DNA from 4 places in the Marinobacter sp. es.048 genome. Region 2 is predicted to be linked to each of the others. Evidence: predicted binding sites of a transcription regulator. Region 2 holds the regulator's gene; each other region holds the start of a gene.
The links. Region 2 encodes sigma-54, which starts transcription at its own class of promoters, with help from an activator protein. Its sites were predicted from a motif close to ANTGGCATNNANNTTGCTNT; they were not measured.

Region 1: the regulator sigma-54 is predicted to act here: its motif matches at 1,457-1,476, upstream of CFT65_RS10815 (PEP-CTERM sorting domain-containing protein).
Region 3: the regulator sigma-54 is predicted to act here: its motif matches at 1,223-1,242, upstream of CFT65_RS09205 (flagellar hook-length control protein FliK).
Region 4: the regulator sigma-54 is predicted to act here: its motif matches at 1,388-1,407, upstream of CFT65_RS15190 (sigma 54-interacting transcriptional regulator).

The regions. Positions count from the first base shown of each region.
Region 1 is NZ_FYFA01000001.1:2,325,206-2,327,407, forward strand. It holds gene CFT65_RS10815 (PEP-CTERM sorting domain-containing protein) at 680-1,423, opposite strand; tRNA gene CFT65_RS10820 (tRNA-Val) at 1,949-2,025, opposite strand; gene CFT65_RS10825 (DMT family transporter) at 2,081-2,202, opposite strand, start outside.
Region 2 is NZ_FYFA01000001.1:1,843,649-1,845,850, reverse strand. It holds gene lptB (LPS export ABC transporter ATP-binding protein) at 1-376, shown strand, start outside; gene CFT65_RS08530 (RNA polymerase factor sigma-54) at 535-2,058, shown strand; gene hpf (ribosome hibernation promoting factor) at 2,160-2,202, shown strand, end outside.
Region 3 is NZ_FYFA01000001.1:1,988,164-1,990,365, forward strand. It holds gene CFT65_RS09195 (PP2C family protein-serine/threonine phosphatase) at 1-840, shown strand, start outside; gene CFT65_RS09200 (Hpt domain-containing protein) at 833-1,180, shown strand; gene CFT65_RS09205 (flagellar hook-length control protein FliK) at 1,334-2,202, shown strand, end outside.
Region 4 is NZ_FYFA01000002.1:911,259-913,460, forward strand. It holds gene CFT65_RS15185 (CmpA/NrtA family ABC transporter substrate-binding protein) at 1-1,126, opposite strand, end outside; gene CFT65_RS15190 (sigma 54-interacting transcriptional regulator) at 1,437-2,202, shown strand, end outside.

The DNA.
Region 1 (2,202 bases), 480 kb from region 2:
GTAAGTAACTGACTTTCTTCGCAGGAGTGGTAGGACCACCCAGATTCGAACTGGGGACCTCTACCATGTCAAAATTGCGATATGGAGTTCGCAAATGCCTAAAAATTCGCGAAAAAATGCGAAAGTGCGACGAATCTAGCGAACGGCGCACTGTTACGCGACATCAATAGCTTACGCACTGTATATTTCGAAAGCTTCCAAGCTTACGGAGGCGGGTGAAAAGTGATTCGCGAATCGCCATTCGGTATTGTCGCTTTAGGGACAGTAACAACTGACGCTGAACCTCCTCTTTTTGGCGCTTGAGTTCGTTAAATCGGGCCGCAAGACCGAAGGACAGCAAAATCATCTCAATGGCGGAACCGACCTGCACAAATGGGGCAAAGGCACCGATTTCACGTACATGCCTGACAAAAACCTCTGGGAGTGGCGATCAGAATATTCCCTGAGGTCCATTGATGCCGGCGGCGGATTTTATGAAACGTAGCTGATCAAGAACGGGATGGACCGTATCGGTGAATGCGACCCGGCCTACAAGTGGCAATATGAGAAGAGGCTAGAGGCTATCAAGCAGAAATACGGGAACTGAGCCTGCCAGCGCGTGTTCGGCTAGCATCCCGCCGTTCAGGCTCAAAATAACCTCGCATAAGTACGGGGTTTTTATCGTAGGTTTGCTTGAGCGCTAGGCAAGTTTCTTCTTTCTGGAAAACAAAATTCCAGTCAAACCAAGAAACAGAAGGGCAAGAGATCCTGGCTCTGGTACAGATTTTACGTCTGAATAGTTAATGGCATTATTCACCATGCGACTTGAAACACCTTGAGATATTGGATCTAAGCTAAGCGCTAATGCTGTGAGCTCTGCGTTTTTAAGATCATTTATTGAGTTAGCAACACTATCAAGGTATAACGAGCTAAATGTAAGGAGTGAAACTGTCTCTCCCGCATCAACAGTTAGATCATAATACAGGTATGTAAAGGCACTGCCGAATGGTAAAAATTCCGAGTTATCAAGAGTCCATTGGTTTTTCCCAAAGGTAAAAGCCACTGCTGGGTCTCTGCCTAATTGGGTTTCATTCGTCGTGTAAGTGTAATCTGTGGTGCTACTAACATAAGGCTGATCATCAGACCCCAGATTAGTAAAATATCGAATAGTCTGATTAATCACACTGCCTGTGTTATTTGTGAATGAATCATATACGCCATAAGAAAAAATATCTTCTAGTGTGAAAACTTCGCGAGAAACAGATAATGAACCATAATTTTCTAATCTCTGAAATCCGTCATAGGCATCTCTGAGGCCATCGTTCACAGCATAAAAGCCGTTATAGAATGGTTGTGTGTTGTTGACAATTTCAGAAAGCGGTATTGGTGCCGAAATCGCCGAGCTAGATGCAAAAAGTAAGGCTGCAAAGAATAGCTTTTTCATTATTTTCTCCGTCTAATAAACGAAAAAAATAGATCAGCAAAATACATGCCGCGAATGTAAAACTCTCTGTTCTCTGGTGTTTTAGTAAAGTATGACGGCAGGATTAACCTTGTAGGTGTAAGCTATTTCGACAAACCAGCTCTTGGGCACATTGAGATATATGTGAGTGACCCTACCCCGGATTTTTCCAACTCTGGGTGGACCTAATTCGGGGTCAGGGTCAAGTACCGGACATTACTAGGAGCAGTTGGATTAAAGACTGGGGCAGGTCACATTCTCGATACCACCCTCTGAAACATTTGCGCCTAGGGTCGGATCACTACAGTAATGCTTCAGTGCGTGCTGGGGCGTCTTCCCGATTAGGGTGCAAAGAGGCGTGTTTTAGCGCCAGAGATTGCTACTTGCATACAGGCTGATTGGTCTTTTGAAGACGCGATTTGAGATGAAATGAAACACTGTATAAGAGAAGGATTTTGCGAAAACTTTGAGAAGGGCTGTGCAGAATCCACGTAACTTATTGAAAAGTGGTAGGACCACCCAGATTCGAACTGGGGACCTCTACCATGTCAAGGTAGCGCTCTAACCAACTGAGCTATGGTCCTGTGTCCTGCAACGGGGACGAAATATACTGATTCGGCCGAGGCTGGTCAACCTCTTTTATGCGGTTTTCCGCTTGCGGAGTTTTTCCTTGATCGCTTTGCTCAGCACCGCCCAGCGGTTAACGATTAATGCTGCGAAGATGAGGCCGCAGCCGGCCAGTTGGATACTGGTCATGGACT
Region 2 (2,202 bases):
GCTCGAGGAGTTGCTGGAGGAGTTTCACATCACCCATATCCGGGACAGTGTTGGCATGGCACTGTCCGGCGGCGAACGCCGACGGGTCGAAATCGCCCGAGCCCTTGCCATGGAGCCGGCCTTCATCCTTCTGGATGAGCCCTTCGCCGGTGTCGACCCCATATCCGTGAGTGACATCAAACACATCATCCGGCACCTGCGGGACAAGGGTATCGGCGTGCTGATTACCGATCATAACGTGCGCGAGACCCTGGACATCTGCGAGAACGCCTACATAGTGTCCGGCGGCCACATCATCGCCTCCGGCAATGCCGAGGCGATCCTTGCCAACCAGCAGGTCAAGGAAGTCTACCTGGGCGACGAATTCAGGCTGTGACACCGAATGGCTCATTGTTTTGATGACCTGTAGCAAGTAAACTCGGCAAAGAACTTGCTAGGGTAAAGTTAAATCACGGCAAGTAACCGACATATAAAGATTTTTTTCACAACTTATGACACAAAGCGCTGATGAGTGACGGATCCTGAACCATGGTTATGAAAGCCTCCTTACAGTTAAAGCTGGGTCAGAGCCTGACCATGACACCCCAGCTGCAACAGGCGATCCGGCTTCTCCAGCTCTCTACCCTCGACCTCCAACAGGAAATCCAGCAGGCACTGGAATCCAACCCCATGCTGGAGACCTCCGAGGACGACGACCAGACAACAGACGCTGCTACCGCTAATGACGAGCGCGAAGCCAACGCCACCGAGTCTGCCGCTGAAACTGCGCCGGAACCGTCCAAAGACTGGGACGAATCCGAAAACGGCCCGGACTGGTCCTCTGAAAACGAAATTCCGGACAATATTCCGGACGATCTGCCGGTAGACACTGCCTGGGACGACATATACCAGTCCGCCCCTGCTCCTGCAGCCCGCAATGACGACGAAAACGATCACGATTTCGAAACCCGTAACTCGCCCACTGAAACGCTTCAGGATCACTTGGAATGGCAGCTCAATCTGACCCCACTGAGTGAACGGGATCAGGCCATTGCACATGCCCTGATGGACGCGGTGGATGAGCGCGGCTATCTGACAAGTGCCCTGGAAGAGATCCATGCCGGGATGCTGGATGAAAACGACGAGGACCCCCTTGAGCTGGATGAAGTGGAAGCGGTTCTTCACCGACTGCAGCATTTTGACCCTCCTGGCGTTTTCGCCCGGGATCTTCAGGAATGCCTGCTGATCCAGCTTAACCAGCTACCACCGGAAACGCCCTGGCTGGCCCAGGCACGACTGGTGATCACTCACTACATCAACCTGCTGGGCAACCGGGACTACGCCCAGTTGCTGCGCCGCAGCCGCCTGAAAGAAGACCAATTGCGGGAGGTCCTGGCGCTGATCACCGGCCTGAATCCGCGTCCGGGCGACGTTATTGACCGCGCCGAACCCGACTACGTCATCCCAGACGTCATCGTTCGCAAGCACAATGGTCGCTGGCGTGTTGAGCTGAATCCGGAAATTGCTCCGCGCATCCGGGTGAATGCCAGCTATGCTTCACTTATAAGGCGTGCGGACAGCAGTGCAGACAACACTTACCTGCGCGATCAGTTGCAGGAGGCCAAGTGGTTTATCAAAAGCCTGCAAAGCCGCAATGAGACCCTGCTAAAAGTGGCGACCCGCATTGTCGAGCACCAGCAGGGATTCCTGGATCACGGCGAAGAAGCGATGAAGCCGCTGATCCTTTCAGACATCGCCCAGGCGGTAGAAATGCATGAGTCGACGATTTCACGGGTAACGACCCAGAAATACATGCATACCCCCCGGGGCATATTCGAACTGAAGTATTTCTTCTCCAGCCATGTCAGCACTGACGAGGGCGGGGAATGCTCTTCCACGGCCATTCGCGCGATGATCAAGAAGCTGATTGCCGCCGAAACGCCGAAAAAGCCGTTGAGCGACAGTAAAATTGCAGCCATGCTAGGGGAACAGGGAATCAAGGTTGCGCGACGCACCGTTGCCAAGTATCGGGAGGCCATGCACATTCCGCCGTCTAACGAGCGCAAGCGATTGGTCTGAATACCCCTGGGGCGGGACGCAATACCATATTCGCCGGCGCACAATGCGTCAGCACCCAGACCGGCTCCCGGGAGCCGGCATGATGACAACAGGAGACGCCTATGCAACTCAATATTTCAGGCCATCACGTAGAACTGACTCCCG
Region 3 (2,202 bases), 140 kb from region 2:
GACCGGTTCAATGCCGATTTCGAGAGAGTCGGAGCTGGTCCGGGTGATCGGGTGTTGATGATGACCGACGGCTTTCTGGAATCTGCCGACAGCGCCGGCAACGTCTTTGGCGAGCGGGGAGTCACTGAAACGCTTGATCAACTGGATGTCGGTGACCACCCTTTCGACGCCATGATGGCCGCGGTTCACCAGTTTACAGGCAACTTTGAAGATGGTGACGATTTGACGCTTTGCTGTCTGGAAATGATGGACGAGGCGGGTCTGGCTACCCTGCCAGATCATGCCGCACCGTCAGCTCTAGCCGGGCCGGCGGAATGGCGCTGCACCTATGAAATTCGGGAAAGGACCCTTGGCGAGTTCAGTCCCCTGCCTCTTTTGCTTCATATCTGCATGGAGGTGCCGGGCCTTCGACGGAAGAGCGGCGAAATCTATACCTTGCTGGCGGAACTCTACAACAACGCATTGGAGCACGGCGTTCTCGAGCTGCCGTCAGAATGGAAACATTCACCGGAGGGGTTTGGCCGCTATTACGCCGAGCGTAATCGGCGCCTGGCCAACGTGCAGGGGCATTACATCCGGTTTACCCTCCATCATTCCCTGAAACCGGATGGCGGTCGGCTTCGTGTTGTTTGCGAGGACAGTGGTCAGGGATTTGATTTCCAGAATCATCCCAGTGTAGACCCTGGCCATTCCCCGGCGGTGATAGGGCGTTATGCAGGGCGGGGCCTGCTTCTGTTGAAACGTCTGGCTGAGACCATCAGGTTTCATGAACAGGGTAATCATGTTGAAATTGTCTATGATTGGCAGTTCGCCCGTACAGCGGAGAATCGAGATGACTGATAAACCACACCTGGACGAGGAGGCACTGGCTGAGCTTCGAGACGTTATGGAGGACGAATTCGAAGTGCTGATACAGACCTATCTGGCAGATTCCCGGGACAGGATCCGGGCGTTGCGGGAGGCCCTGAGGGCAGAAGATAGTGACGCATTTGCCAGGACAGCCCACAGTTTCAAGGGCAGTTGCATCAATATCGGCGCTCCCAGGCTTGGTGAGCTCTGTCTGAAGGCCGAGATGGCCGGCAAAGAGTTCCGGCTGGAAGATGCGCCCGGTTTGCTGGAAGAGATCGACCGGGAATTCGAGCAGGTGATTGAGCGCCTCGATGGATTGGTGGTTCGATAGTTTTGTCACCTCCGGGCCTTTTGCCAGGCAGACCCGATGTGCTCTGGCATCACAATTGCTTTGTCTTACCCATTGAGTGGATTAACCGCCCATGCACCGGCCATGTCCGGCAAGGTGAGGGCGACAATGCGATAAAAGCGGCAAGAGGTTGCCATGGCCCAGATGGTTCTCCCCCAAACCCCCGCGCCCGGGACGCAGAAAGATCCCGGCCAGTCCAAATCCGGTACCAGCCGGGATCCGGCTGACAGAAAAAACGATTTCGAATCCGTCTCGCAGGCGGAGCAAAAGCGGCTGGATCGCCAGAAGGCAGACCGAAACGCCGAGGCCAGATCTACTGATGAATCCCGGTCTGCCCAGGACACTTCTTCAGATACGAAAACGGAAGCAAACGCTAACGCTGACGGAAAGGTCGGCGAGAAAGCCGATGCAGCCACTGATGCTGGGCCTCGTGGCGTCGGTGAGAGCGCTGTTGCCGGTGACGGTGACTCAGAACCGACGGCGCTTCCGCTCACCTTTTTAGAGTTGCAGTCCTGGCTGAACCCACAAGCCGGGCGTACCGGTGAGACAGCCTCTTCAACAATGTTACCGGGTGCCGGCGTCAACGCCGCGGCGGGTGGTTCAGGCCAAACTAATAATGCCGTTGCCGGGTTGTTCAGTGGCCTTCTCTCAGCTGCCCCCGGGCAGACAGCTTCGGCCGCATCCAGCGGTGTCGCCGCTGACAACACACTGACAGACGCCATGAAAGCCTCAGTGATCACCGACACGGGCCGCAATGCGGATTCCGGCTCGCTGATCAGCTCTGGTCGCTTCCAGTCGGCCATGGACCTCCTGTCCCAACAAGCTTCCAATAATGCCAATGGAGCGGCGAAACTGGTGGCCGAGAACGCAGCACCCCTGCGAGGTTATGCAACTTCCATTGATGTGCCGGTTGGCCACGCAGAGTGGGGCGACAAACTGGTGGGCAAGCTCAGCTGGCTGACTGCCCGCAACATGTCGGTTGCAGAAATCCACCTGACACCGCC
Region 4 (2,202 bases), on a different contig from region 2:
CATCGGCGTAGTAGCCGGTCAGCACCTGCTGAATCACCGGTAAGGGCTGGTTCAGATAGTTCTTCGGCGCAATGGCTTCGGAGATTTCCTTACGGTTATCCGGATTGTTGGAGTACTGCGTCGCGTCGATGATGGCGCGCAACAGGGCTCCGTAGGTATTCGGGTTCTGGGTGGCGAACTGCTTGCTGCAGGCAAAGGCACAACAGGGGTGGCCTTCCCAGATGTCCTTGGTAAGCATGTGGATGAAGCCCACCTTCTCCCAAACGGCACGTTGGTTGAACGGATCCGGAGACAGGTAGCCATCGAGGTTACCGGCACGGAGGTTGGCAACCATCTCGGGTGGCGGAACCACACGGATCTGCACATCCTTGTCCGGGTCGATACCGTTTTCCGCCAGGTAGTAGCGCAGCAGGAAGTTGTGCATGGAGTACTCGAACGGCACGCCAAACTTGAAGCCTTTCCACTGCTTCGGATCCCGCTTGTCCTTGTGGTCCACGTGCAGAACAATGGCCTGACCATTGATGTTCTCAACCGCCGGCATGATGAACGGCTCCGGTGTGGAGCCCGCACCCATGGTCATGGCCAGGGGCATGGGTGTGAGCATGTGTGAGGCGTCGTATTCGCCCGCCAGGGACTTGTCCCGGGCTACCGCCCAACCGGCGGTCTTGGTGACGGTCACATCCAGGCCGTACCGCTCATAAAAGCCCATGGGGTGAGCCATGATGATGGGTGTCGCGCAGGTGATCGGTACAAAACCAACGTTCAGCTTGGTCTTCTCAAGCTTGCCCAGGGACTCCTTCACTGCGGCCTTGGCCTTTTCCATCGGGAACACGCTGCCCAGAACGGCAGCCGCAGTGCCCGCGCCCATCATTTTCATGAAGGCGCGCCGGCCGTGTTCGTTGTGACCAAACACCGAGCGCACCACCGCGCCCTCGATGGCGCGATCCATCATCGCTTCTGAATCCAGATGCTCTTCCGCTACGGCCTGCTGGCCAGCGGCGGGCTTGAGGTCGAGGGAAATGGACGGGGTGCTGTCGCCGGGTTTGCACTCGGGGCAGCCACAGGTCTTGGCATGAATCAGGGACTTGTCACCGTCAAACGGATTTCCAAGGCTTTTCGTGGTCATGGCGCACTCTCCTGGGTTTGGGACCTAAGTTTTGGGTCATTTCTGCACTATCACGGTGCAACAACGGTGCGGCTCGGGCCCGAGGCTGGAAATGGTCGGGTCAGCTCCGCGTTCTGAGAGAGCTGTTGCAGGGTTCGTGCCAAGTCCGATTATTTTTTAACTAGCTGTTTTTATTAAATAAAATCCAAACTCCTGCAAACAGGGCGACTATGAAAGTTCGTAATTAACGAATTCTCGTAGTCTTTACTGCGATTTTTCGTAGTTGGCACAGGGTTTGTTTTGTTTTCACGGACTGACCCAGGACATCGCCATGATTACCGAAGCCATCAATACCCCAGACGTTACCGGAAACTGGATCGACCACCTGCCGGAGGCTGCACTGCTGGTAGACGCCGGCCGGGATCTGATTCTGTCCGCCAATAGCGCCATGGGCCGGATGATCGGCACAGACCGGCAATCCCTCATCGGCACACCCTGCACCCATTTGTTTACAGACCAGCGACCTCTGCTGATTGCCTTCACCGAGGAAACCCTGTTTCGCAGCCTCGGCTGGAGCCGCGACTTTTTTCTCCAGCACCGTGACGGCCACACAGTGGAGCTGGAAATCTCCTCATCCCGGGTCGGCGAGGCGGAAACCCAGAATGTGCTGCTGCTACTGAGGGACCGACGCCAGCTGCGAACTCTTCGGGAACGCCACGATGCCAACCACTACCATCGGGGCGGCCTGCTTGAGTGGCGGCGGGTCGAAGAGCTGTTCAAGGACATGGAGCGGGAAAACCAGCTTATTCTTCATGCTGTCGGGGAAGGCATCTACGGGGTGGATGCCGAGGGGCGAGGCACCTTCGCAAACCCTGCAGCCGAGCGGATGCTGGGATGGCGAATTGACGAGCTTATGGGGCGGGTGCTGCATCGCGTGGTACACCACTCTCACGCGGATGGCAGCCTGTACCCCCTCAAGGATTGCCCGATTTACGCCGCCTTCCGCGATGCCAGCGTGAAGCGCGCTGGCGAAGACTGGTTCTGGCGCAAGGACGGCAGCGGTTTCCCCGTGGAATACACCAGCACGCCGATTCTGG